2 linked regions of the Saccharicrinis fermentans DSM 9555 = JCM 21142 genome follow. The main gene of each other region encodes a partner of the protein of the gene in region 2 in a complex. Links are inferred from orthologs where the notes say so. Each region holds a gene or a part of one and is shown on either strand. Other genes may lie near its edges.

What was found.
Region 1: the proteins of CYTFE_RS0118010 (region 2) and CYTFE_RS0109780 are in contact, whole or in part, in a crystal structure (PDB 1U0S), measured with the Thermotoga maritima proteins. The link is inferred for Saccharicrinis fermentans DSM 9555 = JCM 21142 from one-to-one orthologs. Residues at the interface, in WP_004081040.1 of Thermotoga maritima: Lys186, Gly188, Thr189, Gln190, Leu191, Ser193, Ala194, Arg195, Tyr197, Leu198, His201, Glu223, Ser247, Ser248, Ile249, Ala250, Asp251; in WP_004081049.1 of Thermotoga maritima: Ser82, Ala83, Met84, Gly85, Gln86, Gln87, Val90, Ile91, Ile94, Lys95, Lys99, Asp100, Phe101, Val103, Lys104, Gln107, Arg110, Glu113, Ala114, Lys117.

What each region holds. Positions count from the first base shown.
Region 1 is NZ_KI912107.1:2,467,495-2,476,313, reverse strand. The notes cover bases 2,418-5,378. They hold CYTFE_RS0109780 (response regulator), read right to left. Parts: upstream 4,119-5,378; coding sequence 3,717-4,118; downstream 2,418-3,716. Other genes in these bases: CYTFE_RS28685 (hypothetical protein), read left to right, coding at 4,318-5,378; rplI (50S ribosomal protein L9), read left to right, coding at 2,475-2,921; rpsR (30S ribosomal protein S18), read left to right, coding at 2,418-2,458. In the rest of the region: CYTFE_RS31490 (peptidase domain-containing ABC transporter), read right to left, coding at 1-838; CYTFE_RS31485 (cysteine peptidase family C39 domain-containing protein), read right to left, coding at 843-1,583; rpsF (30S ribosomal protein S6), read left to right, coding at 1,838-2,185; more of rpsR, read left to right, coding at 2,189-2,417; more of CYTFE_RS28685, read left to right, coding at 5,379-5,877; CYTFE_RS26000 (serine hydrolase domain-containing protein), read left to right, coding at 5,840-7,000; CYTFE_RS0109765 (M18 family aminopeptidase), read right to left, coding at 7,163-8,470. UniProt on the Bacillus subtilis protein: Involved in the transmission of sensory signals from the chemoreceptors to the flagellar motors.
Region 2 is NZ_KI912107.1:4,413,640-4,422,492, forward strand. Bases 4,198-7,192 are described here. They hold CYTFE_RS0118010 (chemotaxis protein CheA), read right to left. Parts: upstream 6,718-7,192; coding sequence 4,678-6,717; downstream 4,198-4,677. Other genes in these bases: CYTFE_RS0118000 (chemotaxis protein CheW), read right to left, coding at 4,198-4,214; CYTFE_RS0118005 (chemotaxis protein CheW), read right to left, coding at 4,220-4,675; CYTFE_RS27140 (Hpt domain-containing protein), read right to left, coding at 6,732-7,103; CYTFE_RS0118020 (response regulator), read right to left, coding at 7,100-7,192. In the rest of the region: CYTFE_RS0117975 (PAS domain S-box protein), read right to left, coding at 1-176; CYTFE_RS0117980 (protein-glutamate methylesterase/protein-glutamine glutaminase), read right to left, coding at 269-1,390; CYTFE_RS0117985 (chemotaxis protein CheD), read right to left, coding at 1,459-1,929; CYTFE_RS0117990 (sensor histidine kinase), read right to left, coding at 1,940-2,842; CYTFE_RS0117995 (CheR family methyltransferase), read right to left, coding at 2,839-3,732; more of CYTFE_RS0118000, read right to left, coding at 3,732-4,197; more of CYTFE_RS0118020, read right to left, coding at 7,193-7,465; CYTFE_RS0118025 (hypothetical protein), read right to left, coding at 7,484-7,795; CYTFE_RS0118030 (methyl-accepting chemotaxis protein), read right to left, coding at 7,821-8,853. UniProt on the Bacillus subtilis protein: Involved in the transmission of sensory signals from the chemoreceptors to the flagellar motors. CheA is autophosphorylated; it can transfer its phosphate group to CheB, CheY or CheV.

The sequences.
Region 1 (8,819 bases), 1.9 Mb from region 2 along the record:
TACCTTCGTTTAAAGGATAGAGGTTTTGTAGTAAGGAAGCCAAGGTGGTCTTTCCAGAACCGCTTTCACCAATTATAGCGGTAAGTTGTCCTTTTTTAATTTTTAGGTCAAAGTTGTTGAATACCTCAACCCGTGTGCCATAACTAAACTTAATATTGTTGAAGCTTATATCTCCGATTAAGTCAGGCTTTAGTTCAATTTTATTGCTTTCGTCTTCCCTTTCCAGATCCATTATCTCAAACAAACGATCGGCTGCGATCAAGGCATTTTGAATAGTTTTGTTCGTGCCTATTAATGAACTTGCGGGGCCGGTGAGATAGCCGATAAGTGCATAGAACGAAAGGAGTTCGCCCGGGGGTATTTCCTGATCGATAACAAAATATGATCCTGACCAAAGAAGGATAATAGTAAATAACCTGCTGATAAATTCGGATGAATTACCCGAGAATAGCGAGTTTATTCTGGATTTATATACCGTTTGTAATAATGAGATAAAACGTGTTTCGGTTTTGATATTGGCAAAACCCTCTAACCCAAATTGCTTGATGGTTTTTACCGAGTTTAACGATTCAACCAACTGACTTTCCAAATCGGCGGAACTCTCCATCAGTTTTCTTTCCCATTTTTTATTTAGCGCATTGGTTATAGCATATGTGATAGCATAAAAAGGCAAGATTAACGACATGATGAGGGCAAGTTTCCAACTATACATAAACATTAAAGTATAAGAGAAAATAATGATAAATGCGTTTACAATAAGCGATACTGCTGTATCATTAATAAAAGCCCTAATCTTTACCGCATCGTTGATTCTCGAAATTATTTCTCCGACCCGCATGGTGTCAAAAAAAGCGTTGAGGTAATTTCAACAGGTGCTTATAATATCCAAGTATCAATTGCGCATCGATCTTTTGCCCGGTGCGGAGGATCAATACCGACTTAGATGCACCGATAAATATTTGAAAAAACAGAATAATTATCATCCCTACGCTTAATAGATTTAGCAAATTTTTGTTTTGATCTATTAAAACAAAGTCTGTTATTTTTTGGATATATATTGATGTAGATAATCCTAGAACAGTATATAGTATTGCACCTATTAGGGATTGAGTAAGAATGCTTTTGTGAGGTTTTAGCAGAAAAGCAAAGCGTTTTAGGTTTGAAACTTTTTCGTTACCTGAGGTAAAGTCTTCGTTTGGTACAAGCAATACCAATACACCTGTCCATTGTTTATTAAACTCTTCAATACTTTGTTTGTGGATTGAACCATCACCGGGATCCATATATTCCACCTTTTCTTTCGAAACCTTATAAATAACAATATAATGATGTAATACTTCCTTTACAACAACATGGGCAATAGCTGGCAATGGAATTTTGGGCAAGGCGTCAACGCCACCTTTTACCCCTTTGGCTGTAAATCCCATTTTTTCAGCTGCTTTTATTAATCCCAATACATTGGTTCCTTTTTTATCAGTACCGGCCATCTGACGGATCCTAGAAACAGGTAATTTAAGTTTGTAGTGGGTTGCAACAGAAGCCAGACAGGCTGCCCCACAATCAGTAATATCTCTTTGTTTCATATGTATTAAAAACAAAGATATATTCAATTATCTTTTGACTTCCCATTGAATTTTCTTTTTCAGTATTGGGATTTGTCTTTACCGAAATAATCGGGGCAGGTTATCCTTTTTTGTGCTGAACCAGGTTTGCTTAGCTCCATATGGCTGATGTGCTATTATCTAATTGCTTGTAAATATTTCCGGTCAAAACATTTGTACTCTGCAATAAAATAGCTACTTTTGCGGCCGCATTTATTAATTTAATTAGTATAATTATGTTGAATCATTATGAAGCCGTTTTCATTTTGACTCCCGTTTTGTCTGATGTACAGATGAAGGAAGCGGTTGAAAAATTCCGTTCTGTGATTACAGAAAACGGAGGTGAAATGGTAAACGAAGAGAATTGGGGGCTACGTAAGTTAGCGTATCCTATCCAAAAAAAATCGACAGGTTTTTATAACTTGTTCGACTTTAAAGTACAACCTGATGCAATCGCCAAGCTAGAGCTTGCTTTTCGTCGTGACGAGCGTGTTATTCGTTTCTTGACATTCAAGATGGATAAATATGCAGTTGCTTACAGTGAGAAAAGAAGAAAAACCATCAAAGAAAAAAAGGAGAAATAAGCCATGGCACAAAATCAAAGTGAAATCAGATATTTAACTCCTCCATCGGTTGAGATCAAAAAGAAAAAGTACTGTCGTTTTAAGAAAAACAAGATCAAGTATGTTGATTACAAAGATCCTGAGTTTCTTAAGAAATTCTTGAACGAGCAAGGTAAAATTCTTCCTCGTCGTTTAACTGGTACATCTTTAAAGTATCAAAGAAAAGTTGCAACAGCTGTTAAGCGTGCTCGCCACATTGCATTGTTGCCTTATGTTACTGACTTGATGAAATAAAAAAGGAGGACAAAAAATGGATGTAATATTAAAAGATGACATTGCCAACCTTGGTCACAAGAATGAAGTGGTAAAGGTTAAGAATGGATATGGTAGAAACTACCTTATTCCACAAGGGCTTGCGGTTTTGGCTACTCCTTCTGCTATCAAAGTACATGAGGAGAATATGCGCCAGAGAGCTCATAAAGAAGAGAAAATTAAGAACGATGCGCTTGAGGTAGCCAAAAAAATGGAAGGTCTTTCATTGACTCTTGGTGCCAAAACAAGTACAACCGGAAAAATATTTGGTTCTGTAAATACTATTCAAATTGCAGAGGCATTAGAGAAAGAAGGTTATACTGTTGAGCGTAAGAATATTTCTATTAAAGAAGACCAAGTGAAAGAAATTGGTAAATATGTGGCGACTATCAAACTTCATCGTGAGGTGAAAGTTGAGGTTAACTTCGATGTAGTTGCCGAATAATATAGTATAAACTTATACGAGATACATTTTCAAACAAACAGGGAAAGCCATTTTGCATTGCAGAATGGCTTTTTTCATTTTTGTTATTGAGAATTATGAAATATGGTTATGGAAAAATTGCAACCCTCTATGTTTTTACTTGAATATGTTTTCAAGATTAGAAAGGTCTAAGGCAGCGGTAACGAGAGGATGCACAACTGATACAGAAATAGTACAATACCTCATCCCCTTCAGCTAGCCAACTTTACGACTACAACAACTCTTCCACTTAATATCCCTTCTGGTAAAAATAGAGCCGCCGGTAGCTCCGATGATAGTACTTCTTTCACAATTTATTTTATCCGTTTCTATTTAGTGGCTGCAAGAAAACGACTGTTTTTTCTGTCTTTGATAAGAAACGAACATGAATTTTAGCATTCTAAAATACACACAGAAGAATGATTAAAATTCATCGGGAGTTCCATATGACCATTGAAAGACAAATTATAATCATATGAAAGCTTCAAAGACAAGGCTTTCGATATTTTTGAAACCAAGGAGTTTGCTGATTGTAAATGACTGTTTAATACCTAAATAAATACTTATTTTTCAACAGATCCAACATTTGTGCGTGATCCCTTTGTGGGGCATTGGGGATGGGTGAGTACCGGACGAAATAAGAGTAGATTTTGATTATATACCGGAAGTGATTTTATTCATGATCCAGAAAGTTTCGGTCAAAGGATAATAGCAATGATTTTTTGCAAAAAAAAAGGCCTCAACAAAAATAGAGGCCTCTGAATCTTTTTTTCGAATTTACTTGTTTAAGTATTTCGATAATGTTTCCATTAAAATTTGTAGTCTGATTGGTTTAGCCAGATAATCGTCGCAACCAGCTTCCAGGCATTTTTCTCTTTCGCCCGACATCACGTGTGCAGTTTGTGCAATGATAGGTACATTTTCATCTACTTTTTTGATTTCTCTAGTAGCTGTGTATCCATCCATGATGGGGAGTTGAAGATCCATTAGAACTAAGTCAATGTCGTTTTCTTTGTACATATCAACGGCTTCTTGGCCGTCTTTTGCCCAAAGTATTTTGGCATTTGTTTTTCTAAGGGCGGCATCAAAAAAGATTTTATTGGTATCCACGTCTTCAACCACAAGGATTACTTTATCTCCCCAATTTTGATTAAGGGAACTGCTTATATTTTCACTCATAATGCGTCAGAAATCTAGCAAATGAAATTTTTCGTACGGCTAAAATAATCTTTGTTACGGGAATAACCAAATAAAACAAAAATAAAAGGTTACAATTTTATTGCATTTTTTTTAAAATCTGTATGAATATTATCACATAAATTGATTCATTACATTAATTTTGGTACCTATTAAATCATTGTACAAAAGGCGCGATCAGGTGACTAAATATATATATATCATTTTATTGGTGGGTGTTTGTAGTTTAAGACTTGATGCTCAGCATCCTATAGGAGAGGCGAAGATTGATTCCATATACCATACTTTATCTTTAGAAGAGAAGGTGCGTTCATTGTTGGTTCGGCCTATGATTGAGCCATGGACCGAAGAACCTGACTCTATACCTAAGTGGGTGAATATGGAAAAACTTTTGATTTCGGAGGGGAAAAGACCTCTCATGTTGTCTGATATGATGATAAGGTCGGCTCTTTTGCGTGGAAACAATAGAGATGTGCGTGATCGCTTTATTAATTTGTTGTTACGTAAGAGACTGGACGGTGCATATTTTCCCATGCAATCACCCTATACCTTGTTGTTTCAGGATGTGGATTCTCAACCCATTGATTTATTCTTGAATCCCATTGGTCGATTAGTGGTACCTTATGTGGATGAAGGTGCGGGAAACAGGGTGTTTATGACCAATCTCTATAAATTACCTAAGGATATACTGTCGCAGCAGCAACTGTTGTTAAAAGAGAGAAGTCTGTCGTCTTCGACGCAGCATTTTATAAAAGGTGCTGGCTGGAGAGGTGTTGCAGATGTAAAAGGACTATCGGAAGAGCCTACGTTGGATATGCTTTTAAAACACGGAGGTTTGATTTATTCAGATGATGCAGAAAAGGATTTTAAGATTTTATTGCGGGTATTCGAGAATCGTGTTTTGCCGCAGCAATTGTTGGAACAAAGCTGTAAGAAGCGTTTGTTATTGGAGAGCTTGCTGAGCCATAAACCCAAGCCTATGGTCTATGGTGCGTTAAATGAAGAAATAGACAACCTTGTGCGACAGCTTTACGAGAAGGGGGCTGTATTACTGGAAAATAAAGGTGTGTTGCCTCTTCGGGAGTTAGAGAAGCGTTCGGTTGTGTCTATTCATATTGGAACTGATAAGGAATCTGTGTTTCAGCAGACATTAAGTAAGTATTGTTCTGTGAATCATTATGATATTGAAGGAGTTCCAGATGTGGCGCACGTTGCCAAATTGCGAAAAAGTATTGCTGGGTTTAATACTGTGATTGTGGGCGTTAATGGAGATTGGTTTGAGGATGCTATGAATGCGTCTTTATATTCTTTTCTTCATCAGATTTCGTCATCGGCCGAGTTGATACTGGTTCATTTTGGTTCGGGTAATCGACTGAAAGACTTGCCTGTTGGTCACCCTTTTAAGGCCATATTACTGTCTTATGATATGAATAGTACAGCACAAGAGATTGCTGCTCAAATAATATTTGGAGGAGTGGGAGCCCAGGGGATATTGGCCCGTAATATTGATAAGCGTTTTGCCTTTGGATGTGGGGAATTGACCCATAAAAGTCGTCTTGGGTTTGCACCAAGTTATAGTGTGGCAATGTCGGATACGCTAAAGCTAATTGACCAGGAGGTGTATAAAGCAATTCGGGAAAGAGCTATTCCAGGATGTCAGGTTTTGGTGGCTAAAGACGGGGATGTGATCTATAATAAGGCCTTTGGTTATCATACTTATAACAAAAAAACGTCATGTTGAAACAAGTGACCTTTACGATATTGCCTCTGTAACTAAAATAGTTTCCTCGATACCGGCTATTATGAAGATGTACGACGAAGGCCGGATAGAGTTGGATGATTCCTTGTCGCATCTGATACCTCGTTTGAAAGGGAGTAATAAAGCAGGGTTGAAATTAGATGATATAATGATTCACCAAGCAGGACTGCAGTCGTGGATTCCCTTTTATCTGCGCGCCATCGATAAGGAAAGACTCAAGGGGGATATATACAGTCGCCGATACTCGAGCTTATATAATATTAAGGTGGATAAGAGTTTGTATATGAATAGAACAGTGCGGTATAGAACAGATGTTTTTAGGCATTCATCCAATGATGACTTTAATATTCAGGTTAGTGCCGGGTTGTATATGAATAAGGGCTATTTGGATTCCATGCGAATGGGTATTGATACTTCGCAAGTACAAGCTAATCCTACTTATAGATATAGCGATCTGGGTTATTATTATTTAAAGGAGATTATTGAAAATAAATATAATAAGAGCCAGGATGTGGTTGTGGAAAATACCTTTTATAAGCCTTTGGGTGCGGAGAGACTGATGTATTTACCCTTGAGGAAATTTAATAAGAGAGAAATAGTTCCCACCGAAAATGATGTTTCTTTTCGCAAAGAATTGATTCATGGATATGTTCATGATCCTGGAGCTGCTATGTTAGGAGGTGTTGGTGGTCATGCAGGCGTATTTGCATCGGCAGAAGATTTGGCTAAGATGTTACAGATGTATTTGAATAATGGTTATTATGGCGGTGAGCGATATATCGATTCGAGCACCATAAATATTTTTACCTCTGTTGTTAAAGAAGGCAATAGGAGAGGATTGGGTTTTGATAAACCGATTCTTGATCCTAAAGTGTCTGGTCCTACTTGTCGTGAGGTATCTCCTTCTTCTTATGGACATTCTGGTTTTACTGGTACATTGGTTTGGATGGATCCTGAATATGATTTAATGTATATCTTTTTGTCCAATAGAATTCATCCCAATCAATATAATAAAAAGTTGATTAGTGGTGATGTACGAACCAATATCCAATCGGCTATTTATCGTTCCTTGCCTGAATATTGGGAGAAAACCAAAAGAAAGTAATCTGTCTGTTTTGGGGTGTTTGGAATCCTTGTGTTCAATCCTTCCCTATTGATGGTGAACAGGGAAGGATGATCTTGGTCTGAATGCTCAGTATAGTGTTTTGAAGCCGGTTTGTTGAAGCGAGAAGGGCTTGTACAACATATACTAAATTTTTCTTAAATGCTAAGTGAGTTTATAAAAGGTGGAGAAAGCTTTTACTGCATATGTTTGATCCAGTACTCCGCCAAGCTCGCGCACTGAGTGCATTGCCAACATCGGATTTCCCATATCAACGGTACGAATATCCAGCTGTCCAGTGGAAACATTACCTAAGGTTGAACCGCCAGCCATATCGGAGCGGTTGGCAAACTTTTGATAGGGTACGCCCGCTTTTTTACAAATAGTTTCAAATACGGCTCCAGAATCTCCATCGGTGGTGTATTTTTGATTGGCGTGAATCTTAATGACAGGTCCGCCATTGATCACCGGGTGTAAAACGGGGTCATGTTTTTCTACCAGATTAGGATGAATAGAATGAGCCATATCGGCCGATATCATAAATGAATGATAAATGGTGCGGTAGAAGTCGTCCTGCTCATATCCTAATGCGGTGTTGATGCGATGTAGTATATTGTTGAGTACAGGAGAACCTGCTCCTTGTTTGGTCACACTGCCCACTTCTTCGTTGTCGAAAATGCAAAGCATTTGAGTGGTTTCTGTGTTGTTAGCGTCCAGTAATGCTTTGAGACCTGCGTGAGCCATGGCTAGGTCGTCCAGTTTAGGTGAGCTGATCATTTCGTTATTCATACCCACGAGGCACCCTTTTTCAAATTCGTAAAGGCTTAAATCAAAATCAATAATATCGTCCTGATTTACATCAAGTTCTTGGGCTAGTAGGCCCAGTAAATAATTGTCTTTTTCGAAGGTGTCATTTACAATGCCCATCAAAGGGAGCATGTCTTTTTGCCTGTTTAATATGATTCCTTTTTCATTGATTTCGCGATTTAGATGGATTGCCAGGTTGGGAATGATCAATAGAGGTTTATTAAAGTGAACAAAGGCTGATTGGGGAAAGAGAGGGTGGTCACCCTTAAGGCTAACTCTGCCAGAAATGGAGAGTGGGCGATCGAGCCAGGTCATTAGAATAGGACCTCCATATACCTCAGTATTTAATTTGAGTAGCTTTTTTTCTACCAATATCTCCGGTTGTGGCTTTATTTTAAATCCAGGGGAGTCACTGTGGGCACATATCATTTTGATTCCTGTATCCGGAAGTTCTTTTTTTCCGATGGAAAAAGCAAAGATGGCTGAATCATTTTTGGTTGTGAAATATTTTTTTTCTTTTTTCAATTTCCAAGAGTCTGTCATAAGAAGCTCTTGGTAACCATTTTCCAATAACTCTTTTTTTATGTTAGAAACCGCGTGATAGGGAGACGGACTTTGGTAAATAAAATCAATCAGTTCTTGTGCCAATGTTATTTCGTTGCTCATATTCTTATTTTTTTTATCGCAATTTATAAATTCAATCGATATTTGTACTAACATTAAAGTATGAGTTTTGTTATGTACCGAAATATCATATTGCTTTTTTATCATTCCTTGTCCCCTTATAGTGTGACGGAAAAAATAGCAAGCTTTCATTCATGTGAGAAGTGATTTGATGAAGATTTGTTAGATCCTGAAAATGTAGAACTGTAAATGATGTGCATTTGCTAAATAATGTTTCTGAATTTTATATACTGAAAAATAATTTGAATATTCGCAGGTTTGTTATGGGTGTTATGGAGTATGCTAGATTAAGAGAGGGAAATGATTGCCATAACAAGAACTCAATAAAAAT
Region 2 (8,853 bases):
AGCAATAACCACATTCCTGGAAACAGATAGAACATATCAGCTATGCTCCTATTGGATTGCAAAAAAACTTCAGAGTTTCTATTCATTAAGATTACGCCTATCACAACGATCAACCCAAATAAGATTCCCCTAAAAGTATATTTTCCTAAAATACGCGATAATTCAAGCTTTTTCACGATGATTGTATTAAAAATTACAGACCTATTTTTATAAGCCCGGCGAAATTATAAACTTTCTCACAATACCACTCAAAAGTAATGGTAATGTTTTATAATAATTTTAAGAGGCTCGGTGCCATTTCATCTAAGGACAATATTTTACTGGCAGCACCTAATTTTGCTGCTTCTTTCGGCATTCCGTAAACAACAGAGCTACGTTCATCTTGTGCAATAGTATAAGCTCCAGACTCTTTAAGTTCAAGAAGGCCTTTGGCTCCATCGTTACCCATCCCTGTCAGTAACAATCCTGTAGCATTTTTTCCAGCATACCGTGCTGCACTCCTGAAAAGAACATCCACCGAAGGACGATGTCTATTAACCAGCGGACCATCTTTAATCTCCACAAAATACTCTTTACCCACCCTTTTCAACAACATATGGTGATTACCTGGGGCAATCAAAACTCTACCTTGATATAATTTATCACCATTTTCGGCCTCTTTCACTTCCAGCTGACAGATATTATTAAGGCTATTAGCAAAGGACTTGGTAAACCCCTCTGGCATATGCTGAACAATAGCAATACCCGGCATTTTATCCGGTAAATTCTTTAAGAAGTTTCGGATGGCTTCAGTACCACCTGTGGAAGCGCCCAAGACGATAACCTTTTCTGTAATAGCAATTCTATCATAAGCCGATCCTCTTTCCAAAATAACATCGGCTGAATACTTGGGAGCAACCTCTAGCAGGCGTGTTGCCGGCTTTCGGGCCTTGGGCGTACTCGGTTGAGGATTAGTTGATATACCCCCATTAATTTTTTTACGCGACAGTTTAGCTTGAGCTGAAGCTTTTGCCGCATCACAGATTAATATTTTTGATTCATTGATAAACTTAGCTGCATTCATGGCAGGTTTACCAATAATTTCAGATGCTCCATACTCCAATGCCTTCATGGCAACTTCGGTACCTTCGGTCGTTAATGAAGAAATAATAACCACCGGAATAGGATGCTGCGACATAATCTTTCTAAGAAATGTCAATCCATCCATCCTAGGCATTTCAATATCCAAGGTGATAACATCCGGCACCTCTTTCATGATCTTTTTTACTGCTATAATCGGATCTGCCGCTGTCCCCATCACTTCAATTTCGGGGTCAGACCCCAATATTGATGAAAGACTCTGCCTAACTACCGCTGAGTCATCCACTACTAATACCCGTATTTTATTCATCCTCATATCACAACGTTAAAAAGTCATTTGCTTCACATAATCCAACTGTTCGCCCTAAGGATCATCTTCTAATCCTTATTTTTATCCAACAGCTTATGTCTTACTTCACCAGAATCGGTAAAAAATATTATTTTTCTTCCTTTTCTACCTCCAGTACTGGATGCCACCACCGGAATTTTTCTTTCCTCCAGCATTAACATAGCCAGCCTTATGTTTCTTTCGCCAATCTTGGCTTTAGAACTCCCTGTCTGCATCATTTCACCTCCCCCAAATACTTTTGCCTGCAAGTCTTCGATTTTTGATCCTAAAAAAAGCATCCTATCAATTAACTTATCAATAGCTATATTGCCATATTTTGGAGATGCCAAATCATTACCATTCCAGTTGGGCAACATATAGTGGTTAATACCTCCAATTTTCAATTTAGAATCCCACAAGCACACCGCCACACACGAACCCAGTATTGTTTTAACCAGGTGTGGCTCCTTACTTGCAAACAAAGAGGAAGGATATAAAAAATGTTGTAAATATTGACTCATCTATTTATCCTTAAAAAATCTCGTCCTCTTCATCGAAGAATATATCGTTACCATCACCACTAAAACCATCTACAATATTTTTGGCCTCCGGAACACTGATGGTAAAGGTTGAGCCATCTCCTTTTTTACTTGAAATTTCTATTTCACCACTTAATACATCCAAAAGAGCCTTCGTAATTGACAGTCCTAAACCATGACCCCGGTTGATAGAATTAATGCCGGTATCCAACCTTTTAAAACGTTGAAAAATGGTTTGCTGATTTTTTTCTGAGATACCAGTTCCAAAATCCTGAACCGAGATCTTTAATACATCATCATCGTCTAACCAAATAGATATGATAACTTTACTATCTTTATAACTATATTTTAAAGCATTATTAATAAGATTGCTTAAAATAAGTTTCAATTTTTCTGAATCAGTCTTGAAATAAAAGTTTTTACCAAAACCATGATCAATATTAAACTGAATATCAAAAGAGATACCCATTTTACGGCTAATGATATTAAATGAATCAACCACCGTTTGAAGCAAACTTCTGATATTTACCTTGGCAATATTAGGTGCTATTTCACCCGCCTCAATTTTAGCCGCTACAAATATATTTTTCAACTGAAAATCCAGGTTAAACGCTTCTGAATGAATCAAAGCAACCATAGACACCACTTTCTTCCAATCGTGTTTTTCAACAGACAGTATGGCTTTTGACAACCCGAGAATAGATGTAAAGGGGTTAACTATTTCATTTGATATATTTGATATAAAGTGACTTTTTAATGCTTCCGAATCTTTCAGCTTTTTAGAAACACTTTGTAATTCTAATGTAAGATCCTTAATCTCCTTTTCGCTGCTTTTTCCTTTTTCAAGCCGTTGTCTGAGCTCCTTTAGCAATTGTCTGTCAGATAAATTATTCATGGTTGTAGTTTTGTGCTTTGTTTTTTTCTGAAAATTGTTGGTTTAATATGTTCTAATGGTACATCCATTCCGGTCAACGATTCCGAATGTCCTATAAAAAATATTCCTCCTGGTTTTAGATGCGTAATTAATTTATTGATTACACTTTCTTGTGTATCCCTATCAAAGTATATTAAAACGTTTCTACAAAATATCACATCAAACAGCTCATTAATATTGGCATAATTTGAATCCATTAAGTTTAGATACTTCAAATTTAAATTACTTTGTAATTCAGGACGCACCTTTACAGTAGGATTTTCTTTGTCTTTACTCTTTAGTAAATATCTTTTCTTAAGTTCCAAGGGAACAATATCCACCTTATTACTGGCATAAATACCTTTGGCTGCTTTACTCAACACATTCTGAGAAATATCAGTACCCAACATTTTATAGGTAAATCCGGCATTTTCCCTTTTATGCTCGTTTAAGGTCATCGCAATGGTATACAATTCTTCACCACTGGAACAACCAGCACTCCAAATTTTAAAGGTTTCTCTTGTTCCACGTTCAGTAAACATAGGCAAAACGTCATTCTTTAAAAAATCGAAATGAACCGGTTCTCTAAAAAAATCAGTTTTGTTGGTTGTTACCACATTTAAAAAATTGAATATTTCCTCCTTTTGGCCCTCTGCACTAAATAAATAATCCTTATATTCACTATACGACTTCATATTCAACTGCCTGATTCTTTTGAGCAAACGTCCCTGTAACATCACTCTTTTAACGGGTGGCATTTTAATACCAAACTCATTAAAAATGAAGCTACTAAATGCTGAAAAGTCTTTTTCAGAAAGTTCAGCCTTGAAACAATCAAGTTCATTTGAATATATATTACTTGGATCTGTCACTATTTTTTTATTTCATCAACAATTCTGCTTAGTTCTATAATCTCATTTTGACTGAACACCTCATCTGAGTTCAAAATCAAATAAAACTGTTCATCTATATTAATTGCAGCCTGAATATAATTAGGACTGTAATCATTATCAATGTTCTTAAAATCTTTCTCTTCAGCCTCAAAAACATCGCTTACGGCATCTGTAAGAATGGCCATTTTTAAAGTAGAATCATCATCTTTTCTTTTAACATCAATAATAATGATGCAGGTCAAAGGTGTTATTTCAATGGGTTTCATCCCAAACTTAACACCTGTATCAATCACAGGAATCACTTCTTCTCTATGATCGATAACACCAGTCATAAAGGAAATAGATTCTGGCATGTTACGCGGCACTTCATATTCGCGTATTTCATTCACCTTGCTTACATGAATTGCAAAGGTCTCCGACCCCACCTTAAAAGACAGATATGAATTATTAATATCTTCCATATCAATTAATTTTTTCGTTCAATTTGTGATACAACATGCGTTAAATCAATCAGATGAACAAATTCATCTTTTACCTTAACCGTACCTTCAAAGCATTCGATCAAACCCATTTTATTTTCAAATACGGCTGGTTTTATTTGATCCAAAGGTACTTCAAAAACCTCTTTAACCATGTCAACCATAATACCGAATTGAGATTCTAACTTATCTTCAGGCGACACTATAATGATAGACGTATCCTTTGTACGTTCCGCATCTTCCATATCCATTATTTTTCTCATATCTGTCACTGGTACAATGTTACCATGCAGATTAATAACACCTAAGATAAACTCACGTGTATTGGGCACTTTGGTCAAATTCCCTTCGTAAGGGAGTATATTACGTACCTTAAGACTATCAAAAGCAAATGTTTGTTCGCCAAGACCAAAGGAAATTATTGTTACAAATTCACCTTCCATAGTTATTTATGTAATTTTTGGTTCGAATGAAATTGAACTAACCTATTAGTATCTATCACCATAGCAACAGAACCATCCCCCATAATAGAAGCTCCAGAAATCACTTCCTGATCTTTCAACAGCCTTCCAAATGGTTTAACCACTGTTTGGTATTCTCCAATTACTTCATCTACTATTAAACCAATTTGTCTATCCTCGTATTTGACTTGAATAATGTGTTCCTTTTCATCCGTAATCGCTTCCTTAAAAACACTCCTCAATCCAATGACAGGGAATTGTTCTCCACCTAAAGTAATCACATCATTGAAAATATTTTTCTTATCCTCTTTTTCCAAAGGATAAATTTTTTCAATCGCAGAAATAGGAATGACATATTGCGATTGAGCAACTGTAACCAGTAGTCCATCAATGATAGATAGCGTTAAGGGTAACTCTAAAGTTACTGTAGTCCCCTTATCCACTTCTGAATCAATGGAGACTTCTCCCCTTATTTCACCAATTTTTCGTTTAACGACATCCATTCCAACACCGCGACCCGACAGGTCTGATACTTGTTCTTTGGTAGAGAATCCACTCTTAAAAACCAAATCTAGAATCTCCTTTTTACTTAGCTCAACCCCTTCTTCAACCAGCCCCTTATTAATGGCCTTATTCAAGATGAAATTAGGATCAATACCCTTACCGTCGTCAATAATCTTTATAATTACATTAGCACCTTCGTAATAGGCCCTGAATATGATATTTCCTTTGGGATTCTTTCCCTTTTTAATACGTTCATCAGGCATCTCAATGGCATGATCCACACAATTTCGTATCATATGAAGTAATGGATCGGTTAAGTGCTCAATAATATTCTTATCCAACTCAATATCGCCACCTTCAATGATAAAATCTATTTCCTTATTCAGTTCCTTAGATAAATCACGCACCAGCCGTTGAAACCTCATCAAATCATTTTGAATAGGAATCAGGCTAATTTCAAAGGCATTATCCCTCAATTGTCGAGTTAACTTCTGTATATTTTCAGAAAGCATAATGATTTGTGGATCACCGCTTTTCTTTTCTGCATACAAATTTAGTTGTGCCTGAATGGTCACCAACTCACTTACCAAATTAACCAGTTCATCAATTTTATTGGATGCCACCCTGATGCTGGAAATCTTATGTTCCTTTAATTGCGGTTTCTTTGCTTTTTCAGCGGATACTTTTTTTTCTTCTCCTCCCCAGGATATTCCTTTAAGTAATGCAGCACTTAATTTCTCCTCCTTACGTTGGCACTTAGATATAATCTCCTCAAACAAAACATGATCGATAATATCACCATCAAATACCTCTGTAATCACTAAATCACACTCATCCTCCACAAAGATAAATACATCTTGAATTTCGTTAAGTGCCTCACTCGTATTTAAAACTATATCCCAACTAACATAACATTCTTGTGCTTCTAATTTGCTTAACTCAGGAACCTTTTCATCGTTGAACAAGACAACAGCCTTACCCAAGGCATGTAAATCATCCAACAAAAACATAACATTGGTTCCATTTTGCAGAATGTTTGCATGAGGCTTAAAGTTGATTAAATATGTTTTGGAGTGATCAGAAGGCTTCTCTTCCGAAATATTGTTATCCTTGGATTCTTCAACCGGTTTTTCCACCGCAGAATCGGATACTAATCCTTGTACTTTACGTGTTAATGCTGCCAATTCCTGTTTATCTGAATTATCGGATAAATCACCCACATCCAGCAGATATTTTATTTGGTCAATAGCATTAAAAGTGACCGAAATAATCTCTTCAGAAACAGCCAGTTTTCCATTCCTAACCCAGTCATAAACAGTTTCTAAATGGTGCGTAAACTCACTCAAATCATTAAAACCAAACATAGCTCCACCACCCTTCAGAGAGTGCATAGCTCTAAAAATACGTTCAATTATTTCTTTGTCTGACCTATCATTTTCAAGTAGCAACAAAGCTTCTTCGAGGTCATGCACATTGTCGAGTGATTCTTCAACAAATTTGGCTCTAAACTTATCAATCATCCGCCTGCTTTTTACTAGATTAGAGACTCAAAAAAACGTAATGATTTATTAACGTCTTCCGAATCAAGGTTATTCTGTTGGATATTGCTCAATTCTGCTTTCAAAGCAGGAATAAGCTTCATCGTATTGGATACTATTTCCTCTGACAAAGAAAGGTTACCATTTCTGATCGCATTATAGACCCGTTCCATTTTCACGGCAATATCATCGAGACCTTCAATGCCAACCATTGGTGCAGTACCTTTAATTTTGTGCACTGTCATAAACACCTTTTCAACAACACCCTCAGGTGCATTGTTTGCCATATCGGCATTTAAATCATTTTCGATGGTCTTTAGATCATTAAGCGTATCGTTGATAAAACCTTTTTTTATCTTTTCTATCATCTTAAAACTCTTGAAATAGCACTTAATAGTTTAGCTGGAACAAATGGTTTAATAATCCACCCTGTCGCACCGGCTTGTTTCGCTTCCATCTTTTTAGCCGCTTGCGATTCTGTTGTCAGAAACAAAATAGGAATATGCTTATAGGCATCTATTTCCCTTACTTTACGTATTAAACCCAAGCCATCTAGATTAGGCATATGCAAGTCGGTAATGATAATATCGATGGTTCTTCCATCTAAAAACTGAAGAGCATCCTCCCCATCAATACCTACCAAAACTTCGTACCCTTCGTTTTGCAAGGTGAAATTTACAACTTCCCTGATACTTTCAGAATCGTCAACAATAAGAACTGTTTTAGCCATAATTTTGTTAATATTTTTCTATAGTTTAAAAAGGTCTCTAAAACCTGCATTTACAACCAGAGCGGACATATCATCACTGAATGTTCCCTCCAAATTAAATGGGAGCCCTTTATTTTCATAAGCCAATTTAATCGAAAGAATAAATTGTATAAAGGTAATATCAATTCCGGTTGGGTTGTCAACCTTTACATTAAGATGTTTTGAAAAGTCAATTGTTTTCATCAACTCTTCTTTTATAATATCCGCATGGTTAATGATCAATTCGCCGGAAAGAATCACTTCCTGCTTATTGTCATCATGCTTTATTTCAAGTGAAAATGGTTTCTCCATATAGCAGCTTTAATAGTATATTGCCCTAGAATTTTTCATAATTATCCATATCCATTTCTCTTTCCAGGTTAATCAAGTCATCTTTTCCTCCGGACACATTGGTTTGGCGAGGTTTCTTTTGTACACCTGACGCTTTTTTCTTTGTTTCCGCGTGACTATCCAAATCCTGATTAACAGTACTTGTCTGTTCATTACCTTCATCGCCGATGGTAAAGAAACTAACAGCTTCTTTTAACCTATCTGCTAACTCGGCCAACTGCTCGGCGCTTTGTGTTAACTCATCAGATGAAGAAGCATTTTCCTGAGTAATCAGGTTTAACTGCTGCATAGCCATATTAATCTGCTCGGCCCCTGTTTTTTGCTCTAAACTTGCTGCTGAAATTTCTTTAATGAGCTGAGTTGTTTTTTCAATATCTGGCACCAATAAGCGCGATTTCTCACCCGCTTCTTGTGAAACTTTTAGTCCGCCATTCACCAGGCTATGAATTTCATCTGCAGCCACTTTACTTCTCTCAGCCAGCTTACGTACTTCGGCAGCTACTACAGAGAAACCTCGACCATGCTCTCCGGCACGAGCAGCCTCTACGGCAGCATTCAGTGCCAATATATTGGTTTGAAAAGCAATATCCCCAATAATCGTAATTTTTTCAGCCACACTCTTCATAGAACTAGCTGCTTCTGACGACAGCTTATCTGCTACATTTACATCTTGTGCGGTTTCAACAGTAATTTTCTCTGTTTGAACAGCGTTCTCCGTGTTTTGATCAATATTGGCAACCATCTCTTCAATAGAGGTAGACACCTCCTCAGCGGAGGCTGCTTGATCAGCAGATCCTTTTGACAACTGTACTGAACTATCTTTAACGCTCTTTCCACTAGATACTAGATCGTTTGCATTCTCTTTAATTGCTATTACAATATTTTTGATATTTAAAGCCATAGCTTTAAGAGCATCAGCTAATTTTCCGATTTCATCATCTTGCTCAATCTCAAGTTCAGCTGTTAAATCACCCTTTCCAATGGCCTGCGCAAAAGCAACTCCTTTTGTTAAAGGCTCC